One region of the Streptomyces hazeniae genome, then DNA from elsewhere that is predicted to be linked to it. Evidence: predicted binding sites of a transcription regulator. Region 1 holds the regulator's gene; the other holds the start of a gene.

Region 1 (3,401 bases):
ACCGTCACCACGTGCAGCTGATTCAACACTCAACGTTACTGAAAACGGATGGTCGGACGTGCATCCGGCGCCGCTTCCCGACAGACTCTCGACCGCTGTCCGTCACACCAAGCGGAAGGTCTGTCACCATGCGTCACCTCGTGAAGTCCGCAGCGGCGATCCCGTTGCTGGCCGCAGGCGCTCTCGTCGGTCTCCTCAGTGGCACGGCGACCGCCGCGCCCACGGCGCCCGACTCGCTCTACGCCCCCTCGGCCCTCGTCCTCACCGTGGGAGACGGCGAGAGCGCCGCCACCGCGGTGCCGCTGCGCGCCGTCACCCTCACCTGCGGCCCGCAGGCCGCGGGCTCCCACCCGGCCGCGGCCGCCGCCTGCGGTGAACTCGCCTCGGCCGGCGGGAACTTCGCCTCGATCGGCACCGGCGGCTCCGACCGCTTCTGCCCGCTGGTCCACGACCCGGTCGTCGTCACCGCGACCGGCGTGTACGACGGTCGCCGAGTCGACTTCGAACGCACCTACGGCAACGCCTGCGAGATGGGAGCCTCCGGCACGGCGGTCTTCGCCTTCTAGGCAGGCTCTCCGCCCAGACGTCCCGCGAGCGCCTCCCCGCGGCGGGACGGGCCACCCGGCCCACCGGGCGGACGTGGGGTCCCCCCGTGCCCCATGTCCGCCCGGCTTCTCCTTCCCGGCTCCTTCCCGGCTCTTTCCCGGCCCCTTCCCGGCTCCTTCCGGACCCGCGTCACCCCGCCCTCCGGGCGGGCGGCCGCTCAGCCGCGGGGGTAGGTCTGGGCGTCCATGACGTCGAGGTTGAGGAAGCGGGGCTCGCCCGTGCAGAGTTCGCGCATGCGGGCCGCGACCTCCTGCGTCTCCGGCAGGTCGTTGTTCCGCATCGCCGCCTCGTAGGAGGGGAACTCCACGATGTCGACGTAGTGGTCGGTGCGTTCGCGGTCGTGGGTGTGGAACTCGTGCGTGAGGGTGCGCTTCCCCTCGGTCGCCCGGAGGAACTCGTCGTAGAGCAGCTCCATCTCCGCGGGCCGCTTCGTGTCGTACTCGATGACCTGGATGAACGTCATCGCCATCACTCTCTCGAAGACCGGTTCCGATGATGCTCGCCCCCTCCTTCCATCCTGCGCCCGCGCGCGGCGACCGGCACGGCGGGACGGGCAGGGACGCCGGACCGAGCGGGACGCCGACGGCCTCCGTCGCCTCCGCAGGTGCGGAGGCGACGGAGGCCGTCGGTGTGCGGGGCCGCTCAGTCCCGGCGGGAGCGCTTGGGCCGCCAGACGACCAGCGCGCTCGACTGGTGCACCTCGCTGTACGGCACGAGGTCCCGGCGGTAGGAGGCGTGCACCTGCTGCTCGCGCTGACGCATCGCCACCGCCGCTCCCTCCACGGCCTGCTGGAGTTCGGCGACCCGCGACTGGAGCGCGGTGACCTGGTTCTCCAGCTCGATGATGCGCTTGATGCCGGCGAGGTTGATGCCCTCGTCCTGGCTGAGCTGCTGCACCTGGCGCAGCAGCTCGATGTCCCGGGCCGAGTAGCGCCGGCCGCGGCCGGCCGTACGGTCCGGGGAGACCAGGCCGAGACGGTCGTACTGGCGGAGCGTCTGCGGGTGGAGCCCGGAGAGCTGCGCCGCCACCGAGATGACGTAGACCGGGGAGTCGTCGGTCAGCTCGTACGGCTGCCGCCCCCCGAAACGCTGGCTGTTGCCGCCTCGGCCGGGCATCTCAGTCTCCCTTCGCTGCCTTGAACAGCGCCGCTCTCGGGTCCTCGTCCGCGGTGGCGTCGCGGTAGGCCTCGAGAGTGTCCCGCGCCTTGTCGCCCAAGTCACCCGGCACCGCCACGTCGACGGTGACCAGCAGGTCGCCGCGGGTGCCGTCCTTCCGGGTGGCGCCCTTGCCGCGGGCCCGCATGGTGCGGCCGCTCGGGGTGCCCGGCGGCAGCTTGAGCGTGACCGGCGGGCCGCCGAGGGTCGGCACCTTGATCTCGCCGCCGAGCGCGGCCTCCGGGAAGGTGACCGGCACGGTGACCGTGAGGTTGTCGCCCCTGCGCCCGAAGACGGGGTGCTTGTCGACGTGGACCACGACGTACAGGTCGCCGTTGGGGCCGCCGCGCTCGCCGGGGGCGCCCTTGCCGCGCAGCCGGATGCGCTGCCCGTCGGTGACGCCCGCGGGGATGCGGACCTGCATGGTGCGCGAGGAGGTCGCCCGCCCGCTGCCCTTGCAGACCTCGCACGGGTCCTGCGCGATCAGGCCGCGGCCCTTGCAGTCCACGCACGGGTCGGTGAGCGAGAAGCCACCGCCGCCGCCCCGGCTGACCTGGCCGGTGCCGACACAGGTCGGGCACACCCTCGGCGTGCCGTTCTTGTCGCCGGTCCCGGAACAGGCCTTGCAGGCGGCGGAGGAGGACATCCGCAGCGGCACCGTCGCGCCGTCCACGGCCTCGGTGAAGCTGAGCGTCACCTCGGACTCGACGTCCTGCCCGCGCCGCGGCTGCGTACGGCCGCCCGTACCGCCGCGGTTGAACAGGCCGCCGAACACGTCGCCCAGACCGCCGCCGAAGCCGCCGCCCTGGGGTCCGCCGGCCGGGCCGCCCTGGGTGCCGCCGAAGAGGTCGCCCAGGTCGAAGTTGAACGAACCGCCGCCCGCCCCGGGCCCGGGGCGGAATCCGCCGCCGCTCCCGAAGAGGGCGCGCGCCTCGTCGTACTCCTTGCGCCGCTTGGCGTCACCGAGGACGTCGTACGCCTCCGAGGCGTCCTTGAAGCGCTCCTCGGCGGACGCGTCGCCCCGGTTGGCGTCCGGGTGGTTCTCCCGGGCGAGCTTCCGGTAGGCCTTCTTGATCTCGGCCTCGGTGGCGTCCTTCGGGACGCCGAGGACCTTGTAGTAGTCCTTCTCGATGAAGTCCTTGGTGCTCATCCCCGACGTCCCTCCTCTCCTGCGTCTCCGTACCCGACGTCAGCCCTCGTCCGGGCCACCGTCGTCCTCGTCGTCAGCCGCCTGCTCGTCCGGCTCCCCCTGCGCGCCCGGCTGCGGTTCGGCGACACCCACCCGCGCGGGACGGATGGTGCGCTCGCCGATGCGATACCCGGGCTGGAGGATCTGCACGCACGTCGTCTCGGTGACTTCCGGCGAGTACGAGTGCATCAGCGCCTCGTGCACGGTCGGGTCGAAGGGCTCGCCCTCCTTGCCGAACTGCATCAGGCCCATCTTGGCCGCGACCATCTCCAGCGACTCGGCGACCGACTTGAAGCCGCCCACCAGCTCGCCGTGGTCCCGGGCGCGGCCGATGTCGTCGAGCACCGGCAGCAGTTCCGTCAGGAGGTTCGCCACGGCGATCTCCTTGACGGAGACGCGGTCCCGCTCGACCCGGCGGCGGTAGTTCTGGAACTCCGCCTGGAGCCGCTGA
Region 2 (3,401 bases), on a different contig from region 1:
GCTGGACAGCAGCGTACGGGCCCCGTACGGCCTGCGGCTACGAGGGATTGGTTGCGACGTGCACCACGTCGGGGACGCCTCGGACGACGGCTACCTCATCGGTGCGGACCTGTGCGAATCCGGATTTTCGCAACCTTTCTTCGAAAGTCGCGGACGGCCTGGCGGACCAGACGGCGAGCACGCCGCCCGGCGTCAGCCGGGCCCGGCAGGCGGCGAGCCCGGCGGGGGAGTACAACGCGTCGTTGCCGTCGGTGACGGTCCAGTCCGGGCCGTTGTCGATGTCCAGGCAGAGCGCGTCGTACCGGTCGCCGGTGCCGCGCAGGTGCGCCGTCAGGTCCGCGGTGACGACCCGGGTGCGGGCGTCGGCGCGCGCGGCGGCGGAGAGCGGGCCGAGCGGTGCGTTCCGGCCCGTGTGCCAGTCGATGACCGCCTGTTCGCGTTCGACGACGGTGATGCCGCCCCAGCGCGGCCCGGCAGCGGCCTCGGCGAGGGAGAAGCCGACGCCGAGGCCGCCGATGAGGAGCGTCGGCCGCTGCCTGTCGTCCAGCGCGGCGAGTGCGGCGCGCACCAGCCTGCGTTCGGAGCGGCCGTCGGAGGTGTCCATCAGGAAGCAGCCGTTGGCGATGATCTGCAGCACCTCGCCGTGCCGGCGCAGCACCACTTCGCCGTACGGCCCCTCGCGGCGGTCCAGGACGACGGGCTCCGGCGGCAGGGGGCTGTGGGTGAGGCTCATGGCCCCATCCTCGCGGACACCTGCCCCCGGGGTGGCCCGCTTTTCCGGACGTCGGGCCGCCGGTCAGGCGGACGGGGGCGGCAGCAGCGCGCGCACCTTCCGCAGCGGAGCGCCGAGCGTGGTGTCGTCGCGGTGGACCACGTGGCCGCCATGGGCGACGCGGTAGTGGAATCCGTCCCGGAGACGCGGGTCGAGGGTGCGGCGCGGCCCCTCGGCCAGGCGCGCCTCGGCGAGCAGCGCGCGGATGCGTGCCACGTCGCGCGCGGGGAGGCGGCCGCTGCGGCCGGGGGCGTCGTCGTGCGGGGAGTCGGGGGAGTCCGGGGAGCCGAGTGAGCCCGTCGAGACGGTGTACGTGCCGTCCTCGTGCAGCAGGGTACGGATCCGCACGCCCGCGAACCCGCCGGTGACCAGCCATTCCAGCAGCGGCGGGCCGGGCATACCGGGGGCGGTGGCGGACGTTGAGGGGGAGGGCGCGCCGCCCGGCCGGGACGTGGCGGACCCCTCCGTCCCGCCGCCCGGGCGGCCCGGGCCGTGGCCGCCGTGGCCGCCGGGGGCGCAGGCGGTGGAGGCGATCACGGCGAAGAGCCCGGCGACGAGGCTCCGGCGACGCGGTGCGGGGTTCGGCATACCGGAAGTATCCGCCCCCGTCGCTCCGGCCGCGGGGTGCGCGCGGCCCGCGTATCGCTGTGAGCGAACAGGCGGTCACCGCTGGAACATCCACGGCCCCTCCCGCATTGAGTGGGCATAGCTCAACTTCTCTTACGAGGGAGAGATCATGGCTTCGACGTCCACTTCGCTCACCCTGCCCGTTCTGCCCCTCGACGACGAGGTGGTCCTGCCCGGCATGGTGGTGCCGCTGGAGCTGTCGGACCCCGAGGTGCGCGCCGCGGTCGAGGCCGCCCAGGCGGCCGCCCGGTCCACGGGGGAGAACGGCAGAAAGCCGCAGGTCCTGCTGGTGCCGCGGATCGACGGCGACTACGCCGGCGTCGGCGTGCTCGGCCGCGTCGAACAGGTCGGGCGGCTGTCCGACGGCGACCCGGGCGCGCTGATTCGCGGCCTGCGCCGGGTGCGCATCGGCACCGGCACCACCGGCCCCGGCGCCGCCCTCTGGGTCGAGGGCACCGAGGCCGGCGAACCGTCGCCCGATCCGGCGCCGGGCGCCGTCGCCGAGCTGATGCGGGAGTACAAGGCGCTGGTCACCAGCTGGCTGCGCAAGCGCGGCGCCTGGGAGGTCGTCGACCGCGTGCAGCAGATCGACGACGCCGCGCGGCTCGCCGACAACGCCGGCTACTCGCCGTTCCTCACCACCGCTCAGAAGATCCGCCTGCTGGAGACCACCGACCCCGTCGCACGGCTGCGGTACGCGCTGGAAACGCTGCGCGAGCACCTCGCCGAGCAGGACGTCGCCGAGTCGATCGCCAAGGACGTCCAGGAAGGCGTCGACAAGCAGCAGCGCGAGTTCCTGCTCCGCCGCCAGCTGGAGGCGGTCCGCAAGGAACTGGCCGAGCTGGCGGGCGACCCGGAGGACGAGGGCGAGGACTACCGGGCCCGCGTCGAGGCCGCCGACCTTCCCGCGGACGTCCGCACGGCGGCGCTGAAGGAGGTCGACAAGCTGGAGCGGTCCTCCGAGCAGAGCCCCGAAGGGGGCTGGATCCGCACCTGGCTCGACACGGTGCTGGAGATGCCGTGGAACGTGCGCACCGAGGACGCCTACGACGTGCCGGGCGCGCAGCAGGTCCTGGACGCCGACCACGCCGGGCTGAAGGACGTCAAGGAGCGCATCACCGAGTACCTGGCGGTGCGCAGGCGACGCGCCGACCGCGGACTCGGCGTCGTCGGCGGGCGGCGCGGCGGGGCGGTGCTCGCCCTGGTGGGTCCTCCCGGCGTCGGCAAGACCTCGCTCGGCGCGTCGGTGGCCCGCGCGATGGGCCGGAAGTTCGTCCGGGTCGCCCTGGGCGGCGTCCGGGACGAGGCGGAGATCCGCGGCCACCGGCGCACCTATGTGGGCGCCCTGCCGGGCCGCGTCGTCCGCGCGATCAAGGAGGCCGGGTCGATGAACCCGGTGGTGCTGCTCGACGAGATCGACAAGGTCGGCTCCGACTTCCGCGGCGACCCCGCGGCGGCGCTGCTGGAGGTCCTGGACCCGGCGCAGAACCACACCTTCCGCGACCACTACCTGGAGGTCGAACTCGACCTGTCCGACGTGGTCTTCCTCGCCACGGCCAACGTGGCCGAGGCGATCCCCGAGGCGCTGCTCGACCGGATGGACGTCGTCCGGCTGGACGGCTACACCGAGGAGGAGAAGGTCGTCATCGCCCGCGACCACCTGCTGCCCCGGCAGCTGGAGCGGGCCGGCCTCCGCGCCGACGAGGTGACCTTCGACGACGCGGCGCTGCGCAGTCTCGCGGGCGAGTACACCCGGGAGGCGGGCGTACGGAACCTCGAGCGGTCCGTGGCCCGGGTGTTGCGGAAGGTCGCCGCCGAACACGAACTCGGCCGCCGCGACCTGCCGTTCGCCGTCGATCCGGAGGCGCTGCGGAAGCTGATCGGGCGGCCGCACCACCTCCCCGAGTCCGCCCAGGACCCGGCGGAGCGGCGCACGGCCGTCCCCGGCGTGGCCACCGGCCTCGCGGTCACCGGTGCGGGCGGCGACGTGCTGCACGTGGAG

What was found. Region 1 encodes HspR, which represses chaperone genes until heat shock. Its sites were predicted from a motif close to TTGAGNNNNNNNNNCTCAA; they were not measured.
Region 2: the regulator HspR is predicted to act here: its motif matches at 1,468-1,486, upstream of lon (endopeptidase La).

What each region holds. Positions count from the first base shown of each region.
Region 1 covers NZ_JAVREQ010000013.1:18,904-22,304, reverse strand. Annotated here, with positions in the region: gene RM572_RS15500 (SSI family serine proteinase inhibitor) at 129-566, shown strand; gene RM572_RS15495 (hypothetical protein) at 764-1,069, opposite strand; gene RM572_RS15490 (heat shock protein transcriptional repressor HspR) at 1,249-1,722, opposite strand; gene dnaJ (molecular chaperone DnaJ) at 1,724-2,911, opposite strand; gene grpE (nucleotide exchange factor GrpE) at 2,951-3,401, opposite strand, start outside.
Region 2 covers NZ_JAVREQ010000002.1:268,472-271,872, forward strand. Annotated here, with positions in the region: gene RM572_RS04970 (spermidine synthase family protein) at 38-733, opposite strand; gene RM572_RS04975 (hypothetical protein) at 797-1,360, opposite strand; gene lon (endopeptidase La) at 1,509-3,401, shown strand, end outside.